2 linked regions of the Thalassospira sp. TSL5-1 genome follow. The protein of the gene in region 1 interacts with the protein of each later gene in a pairwise test. Links are inferred from orthologs where the notes say so. Each region holds a gene or a part of one and is shown in the gene's direction. Other genes may lie near its edges. The genes, in order: LF95_RS04785 and LF95_RS00370.

Region 1 (3,198 bases):
AGTCAGAACCATGAACCGAGTTGGCTTCGATGGATTCTGCAAACAGCTTGCGAATGGTGCCTTCCTCGGCATTTGCCGGGTTGGTTGCGCCCATGACTTCGCGATATTTGGCAACGGCATTTTCGCCTTCCAAGACCTGGACGACGACGGGGCCGGAAACCATGAAGTCCACCAGTTCGCCAAAGAACGAACGTTCTTTGTGAACGGCATAAAAACCTTCTGCCTGTTCACGGGTGAGACGGACACGCTTCTGAGCAACAATGCGCAGACCAGCTTCTTCGATCACGGAATTGATCTTGCCGGTCAGGTTGCGACGGGTTGCGTCAGGCTTAATGATGGAAAAAGTAAGTTCGATAGCCATTGGTTTCACCTAGCTACTTGTAAAATTTCATTACCCCCAAGACAGGTTGGCGCTATATAAACGTCCTGATCGGCCAACGCAACACATAGTTAACCTTTCGCATCACAGCCCTGCGTTTCACGCAACGGCACATAATCAGCCCTGCGGTTTCCTGCCCCGCATAAATGCCAGCTTTTCCGGGCCCTTACAGCAACGGCGCCGATCCCCACGCACCTTCGTTACAATTTGAAGAATCCTTGCCTAACGGCCTGCCCTGCCCTATTGAAGGTCAGACGAAACAACAGATTCCCTAAGACAGGCGCCGTTATGCTGAATATATCGAACGTCACCTACCGCATTGGCGGCCGGGTGATCCTGGATCAAACCAGCCTTACCATCCCGGCCGGCCACAAGGTTGGCCTGATCGGCAGCAATGGCGCGGGGAAATCAACCCTTCTCAAGCTGATTGCGGGCCAGCTTGCCCTGGATGGCGGCGACATTACACTCAATGCCCGGGTCCGCATGGGTATGGTGTCACAGGAGGCCCCCGCCGGGTCGCGCTCCCTGATTGATACGGTGCTGGCCGCCGATACCGAACGCGCAAACCTGCTGGCCGAAGCCGAAACCGCAACCGACGGCCACCGCATCGCCGAAATTCATACCCGCCTGGCCGATATTGATGCCCACACCGCCGAGGCGCGTGCCGCCTCCATCCTTTCCGGTCTTGGATTTGATGGCGAAGCCCAGCAGCGCCCCTGTGATGATTTCTCTGGTGGCTGGCGCATGCGTGTCGCCCTGGCGGCTACCCTGTTCCTGCAGCCCGACCTGTTGCTGCTCGACGAACCAACCAACCACCTGGACCTTGAAGCTACCATCTGGCTGGAACAGTATTTGATCAGCTATCCCGGCACGATCATCCTGGTCAGCCATGACCGCGACCTTTTGAACCGGGTGGCAAAGCAAATTGTGCATTTGCATAATGCGCAACTGACGCTTTATGGCGGCAATTACGACAAATTCGCCAAAACCCGGCGCGAGCAAATGGAGCTTGCCTCCAAGCAGTACGACAAACAGATCGCGCAGCAAAAACACCTGCAATCCTTCATCGACCGTTTTCGCGCCAAGGCCAGCAAGGCCAAACAGGCGCAAAGCCGTATCAAGATGCTGGAAAAAATGGGCCCGGCCATTGCAGTTGTTGAAGACAAATCGATCAGCTTTGATTTTCCCAGCCCGCAGGAACTGCCCCCGCCCCTGATCACCATTGATCATGGCGAGGTTGGCTATAACGGCAAGGCGGTGCTGCGCAACCTTAATTTGCGCATTGATATGGATGACCGCATCGCCCTTTTGGGCGCCAATGGGAACGGTAAATCGACACTGGCGAAGCTTCTGTCCGATAAACTGGAACTGATGGCGGGCGAAAAGAAAGCATCGAGCAAACTGCGCATTGGCTATTTTGCCCAGCATCAAACCGACGAGCTGATCCTGGAAAACACCCCCTATGATCACCTTGCCGCCCTGATGCCCGATGCAATTGAAAGCAAGGTGCGTGCCCAGCTTGGCCGTTTCGCCTTTGAAGGCGATAAGGGCAATACCAAGGTCAAAAGCCTGTCGGGTGGGGAAAAGGCACGGTTGCTGTTTGCCCTGATGACGCTGGATGCCCCGCATATGCTCATCCTCGACGAACCGACCAACCACCTTGATATTGATGCCCGCGATGCGCTGAACCATGCGCTGAATAATTACGAAGGGGCGGTGATCATCATCAGCCACGATCCCTATTTGATCGAGGCCTGTGCGGACCGCCTCATTCTGGTCGCCGATGGCACGGTGACAAACTTTGATGGCGATGTGAACGAATATCGCCAATACCTTCTGGACCGTGCCCGGGCGGACCGCAAGGCAGGCAAGGATGCCACCCAAACGCCCGAACAAAAGCGCGACCGCAAGGCCGAACGCCAGGCTGCGGCCGAAAAACGCAAAATCGCTGCCCCCTTGCGCAAGGAAGTCGAAAAGCTGGAAAAACAAATGGCGCAATGCACCACCAAAATTGCCGCCATCGAAGCCGAACTGGCCGACGAAAGCCTTTACACATCGGGCAATAGCGAGCGTCTGAACAAGCTGCAAATCGATATGGCAAAGGTCAAATCCGACCTTGCCGAGATCGAAAATGTCTGGCTTGAAAAACAGCAGGAATACGAGGAAATGACGGCCTGATACACCGATAAAGGCTTGTCTGATCACAAAACACGCCGCAAAAATACCCGCCCCGCATAGGGCGGGTATTTTGCTTTGCGAGTCTTCAATGCCACATGTTGCAACCAGCCCGGTTCTGATAAAGCACCACCGCATTACCCTGCGTGATTTCACACCTGCCGATGGCGACGGTTTTGTCGCCTATCAGATGGATGCCCGCTATCGCGCCCTTTATAACCAGCCCGATAGCCCCGAAACCCGTGCCACCAGCACCGCCCTTTTCCAGCGTTTTTTGGGCTGGCAGGCCGAGACACCGCGCCAGAATTTCCAGATCGGGATTTTTGATGCCAAAACCGGCGACATTCTGGGCTGCATCGGCCTGCGCCAGCAGGACATGCCTGCCCATGTCGCGATTATGGGCCTGGAACTGGCCCCAACCTGCTGGGGACGGTACCGGCTGGCGCTGGATGCCATCAATTTGATGCTGGATTACGGATTTAACCAACTGGGCCTTACAGCCATTACTGGCTCCACGGGCAATGGCAACCGCCGCATCACCCGTCTTGCCACCTGGTTTGGTGCCACCCTGACGCAAAGCCGCCCCGGCCCGGACTGGATGACCCAAAAAGGCTGGCACGAGGTGGACTGGTCGCTGACCCGTG
Region 2 (3,815 bases), 930 kb from region 1 along the record:
GAAGCCGTTGCCCAGACCACGGCAGCCGGCCTTGGCCAGTCCACCTGTATCGGTATCGGTGGCGACCCTGTGAATGGCACCAACTTCATCGATTGCCTCGACCTGTTCCTGAAGGATCCGGAAACCGAAGGCATCATCATGATTGGTGAAATTGGCGGTTCTGCCGAAGAAGAGGCTTGCGAATTCCTCCAGGCTTCCAAAGTAAAGAAACCAGTAGCTGGCTTCATCGCCGGTGTTTCCGCCCCTCCGGGTAAGCGCATGGGCCATGCCGGTGCGATCATTTCCGGTGGCAAGGGCACTGCAGAGGCGAAAATGGAAGCAATGCGCAGCGCTGGTGTTCACGTTGCCGATTCCCCGGCAAGCCTTGGCTCGACCATGCTCAAGGCTTTGAAAGGGTAATCAGGGTAATCAGAGGAAAGGCAAAGGAAGGCGTAATCCCTTTGGGGTGGACGCCTTCCACGACCACAAATGAAACCTCAAGATATTGACACGATTCTAACCGAGTCGAATGCAACTTATATCGCGGAACTCTACGCCCGGTATCTGGAAAACCCCCAGTCGGTAGACCAGAGCTGGGCTGACTTTTTTGCAGGGTTGCAGGACGACGCATCCGACCTCCTCGCCGAAATGCGCGGTCCGACCTGGCAGCCACGGGAAACCAAGGTTGTGGGCGGCATGGAAGGTTACGACGTATCCCAGGGATACAGCGAACGTCCGGTCAATGGCGGTTACGCCCCGGTCGCGGCTGCGCAAGCACCCGCAGCCCAGGGTGGCGCCGTTAATTCCGATGCCATCCGGGCGGCTGCAAACGATTCAATTCGCGCCCTGATGCTGATCCGCTCCTATCGTGTGCGGGGTCATCTGGAAGCCAATCTTGATCCGCTGGGTCTTGCCCCGCGTGATCCGCATCCGGAACTGCATCCGAAAACCTATGGCTTCACCGAAGCCGATATGGACCGCCCCATTTTCATCGCCAATGTGCTTGGCCTTGAAACGGCGACCATCCGCCAGATCGTATCGATGGCCCGCAAAACCTATTGCGGTTCAATCGGTATTGAATTCATGCACATTCAGGAACCTGAACAGAAAGCATGGATTCAGCAGCGGATTGAAACCATCGGCAATCAGACCGAATTTACCAAGCGTGGCAAAGAGGCCATTCTGGATCGTCTGATCGAAGCCGAAGGTTTTGAGAACTACCTTCACACCAAATATGTCGGCACCAAGCGTTTTGGTATCGACGGTGGCGAAGCCCTTATTCCGGCCCTCGAACAGATTCTCAAGCGCGGCAGCCAGCTTGGCATTCGCGAAGTGGTCTTCGGGATGCCGCACCGTGGCCGTCTGAACGTTCTGGCCAACGTGATGTCCAAACCGTTCCAGGCGATTTTCTCGGAATTCATGGGCAATCCGTCCAAGCCGGACGATGTCATGGGCTCGGGTGACGTGAAATATCACCTTGGCACCTCGGCCGACCGCGAATTTGACGGCAACGTTGTTCACCTGTCGCTCACCGCGAATCCTTCGCACCTGGAAGCGGTAAACACCATTGTTCTGGGTAAGGTTCGCGCCAAACAGGCCCAGCGCAAGGACACCGCCCGCGAACAGGTCATGGGTATTCTGCTGCATGGTGACGCGGCCTTTGCCGGTCAGGGCCTTGTTGCCGAAACCTTCGATCTGTCGCATCTGAAGGGCTACCGCACCGGTGGTACCATTCACTTTGTCGTCAACAACCAGATCGGCTTTACCACAAAACCGTCTGATTCGCGCTCTTCGCCCTATTGCTCGGATATCGCCAAGGTCGTTCAGGCCCCGATCATCCATGTCAATGGCGACGATCCCGAAGCCGTTGTTCATGCAGCGCGCATCGCGACCGAATTCCGCCAGGAATTCAAGCAGGATGTCGTGATTGACATGTTCTGCTATCGCCGCTTTGGCCACAATGAAAGCGACGAACCGGCATTCACCCAGCCCAAAATGTATGACGTGATCGGCAAACACCCGACCACCAAGGACATTTACGCCCAGCAGCTGATCAAGGAAGGTGTTTTCACCGACGATCAGGTCAAGGAACGCATTGAAAAATTCCACAACCATCTGGATGAGGAATTCAAGGCGTCCGAAAACTACCGCCCGAACAAGGCGGACTGGCTGGAAGGCAAATGGTCGGGGCTGGCATCCAGCCACGGCGAAGATGCGGACTGGATCGGTGAAACCGGGGTTGACGAAAACCTGTTGCAGGAAATTGGCCGGGCGCTTTCAACCCCGCCCAGTGATTTTGACATCAACCGCAAAATCCTGCGCCAACTTAAAGCCAAGGCCAAAATGTTCGAGACCGGTGAAGGGATCGACTGGGCCACGGCAGAAGCCCTGGCATTTGGTTCATTGATGTGCGAAGGCACCCCCGTTCGTCTGTCCGGTCAGGACAGCCAGCGCGGGACGTTTTCACAGCGTCATTCCAAACTGGTTGATCAGACCACCGAAGCCAAATACACCCCGCTGAACAATATCCGCACCGGCCAGGCCGAGCTTGAGGTCCTCAACTCGCCCTTGTCCGAAGCCGGGGTTCTCGGGTTTGAATATGGCATCACCCTTGCCGAACCGCACTCGCTGGTTTTGTGGGAGGCCCAGTTTGGCGACTTTGCCAACGGTGCCCAGGTGATCATCGACCAGTTTATCAGCTCTGGTGAAGCCAAATGGCTGCGTATGTCCGGTCTGGTCATGCTGCTGCCGCACGGCTTTGAAGGCCAGGGTCCGGAACACAGCTCGGCCCGTCTGGAACGGTATCTGCAGCTTTGTGGTGAAAACAACATGCAGGTGGCGAATTGCACCACCCCTGCAAACTATTACCACATCCTGCGCCGTCAGATCCGCCGCAGTTTCCGTAAGCCGCTGATCCTGATGACGCCAAAATCACTGCTGCGTCACAAACAGTGCGTATCGAACCTGTCCGAATTTGCAGCCGGCACGACCTTCCAGCCTGTTCTGGCCGAAACGGCCAAACTGGTTGAAGACAAAAAGGTCAAACGTGTCGTTCTGTGCTCGGGCAAGGTTTATTATGACCTGTTGGCAGAGCGCGAAAATCGCGGCATCGAAGATGTTGCCATCGTGCGCGTCGAACAGCTTTACCCGTTCCCGGAAAAGGAACTGAGTGAACAGCTCTCGCGTTACAGCAATGCCGATGTGGTCTGGTGTCAGGAAGAACCCGAAAATATGGGTTCGTGGTACTTTGTCGATCGTCGTATCGAAAAAGTCCTGACCGGCATCAAACACAAAACGTCGCGTCCGGTTTATGCGGGTCGCGCCACGGCAGCGTCCCCGGCAACGGGTCTTCTCAAGGTTCACCTGCGCGAGCAGGCGGAACTGGTTGACGCCGCACTGAGCGTAAAATGATTACACAGACAGGCAGGGACCCCTCCCTGCCTGTCTGGTCACAACATAATTTTATTTGAAATCGGCAACCCCACATTGCCTTTTTAAAAACGGTCGAGGAAAAAATGGCGACTGAAGTAAAAGTTCCCGCACTGGGCGAATCTGTTAGCGAAGCGACGATTGCCAAATGGTACAAAAAAGTCGGCGACGCCGTTGCTGCTGACGAACCGATTGTCGAACTTGAAACCGACAAAGTAACCGTCGAAGTCAATGCGCCGGTTGCCGGTGCCATCGCTGAACTGGTTGTTGGCGAAGGTGACGAAGTCGAAGTTGGCGCCCTGATCGCCATGATTAACGAAGGGGCTGAAGGGTCCGCTTCCAAGGAAGATTCTTCTGCCAAAGAAGAAGCCCCGGCCAAGGAAGAAGCTGCTCCGGCAAAAGAAGAG

The links.
Region 2: the proteins of LF95_RS04785 (region 1) and LF95_RS00370 interact in binary tests that used the Escherichia coli proteins (3 or more experiments, as listed by UniProt). The link is inferred for Thalassospira sp. TSL5-1 from one-to-one orthologs.

The regions. Positions count from the first base shown.
Region 1 is NZ_KV880637.1:1,006,291-1,009,488, reverse strand. Bases 238-3,112 are described here. They hold LF95_RS04785 (ABC-F family ATP-binding cassette domain-containing protein), read left to right. Parts: upstream 238-667; coding sequence 668-2,557; downstream 2,558-3,112. Other genes in these bases: LF95_RS04780 (GNAT family N-acetyltransferase), read left to right, coding at 2,646-3,112; ndk (nucleoside-diphosphate kinase), read right to left, coding at 238-361. Also shown: more of ndk, read right to left, coding at 1-237; more of LF95_RS04780, read left to right, coding at 3,113-3,198. UniProt on the Escherichia coli protein: Genetic data indicate it may be involved in ribosome assembly or function.
Region 2 is NZ_KV880637.1:74,758-78,572, reverse strand. The notes cover bases 99-3,590. They hold LF95_RS00370 (2-oxoglutarate dehydrogenase E1 component), read left to right. Parts: upstream 99-468; coding sequence 469-3,390; downstream 3,391-3,590. Other genes in these bases: odhB (2-oxoglutarate dehydrogenase complex dihydrolipoyllysine-residue succinyltransferase), read left to right, coding at 3,495-3,590; sucD (succinate--CoA ligase subunit alpha), read left to right, coding at 99-399. In the rest of the region: more of sucD, read left to right, coding at 1-98; more of odhB, read left to right, coding at 3,591-3,815. UniProt on the Escherichia coli protein: E1 component of the 2-oxoglutarate dehydrogenase (OGDH) complex which catalyzes the decarboxylation of 2-oxoglutarate, the first step in the conversion of 2-oxoglutarate to succinyl-CoA and CO(2).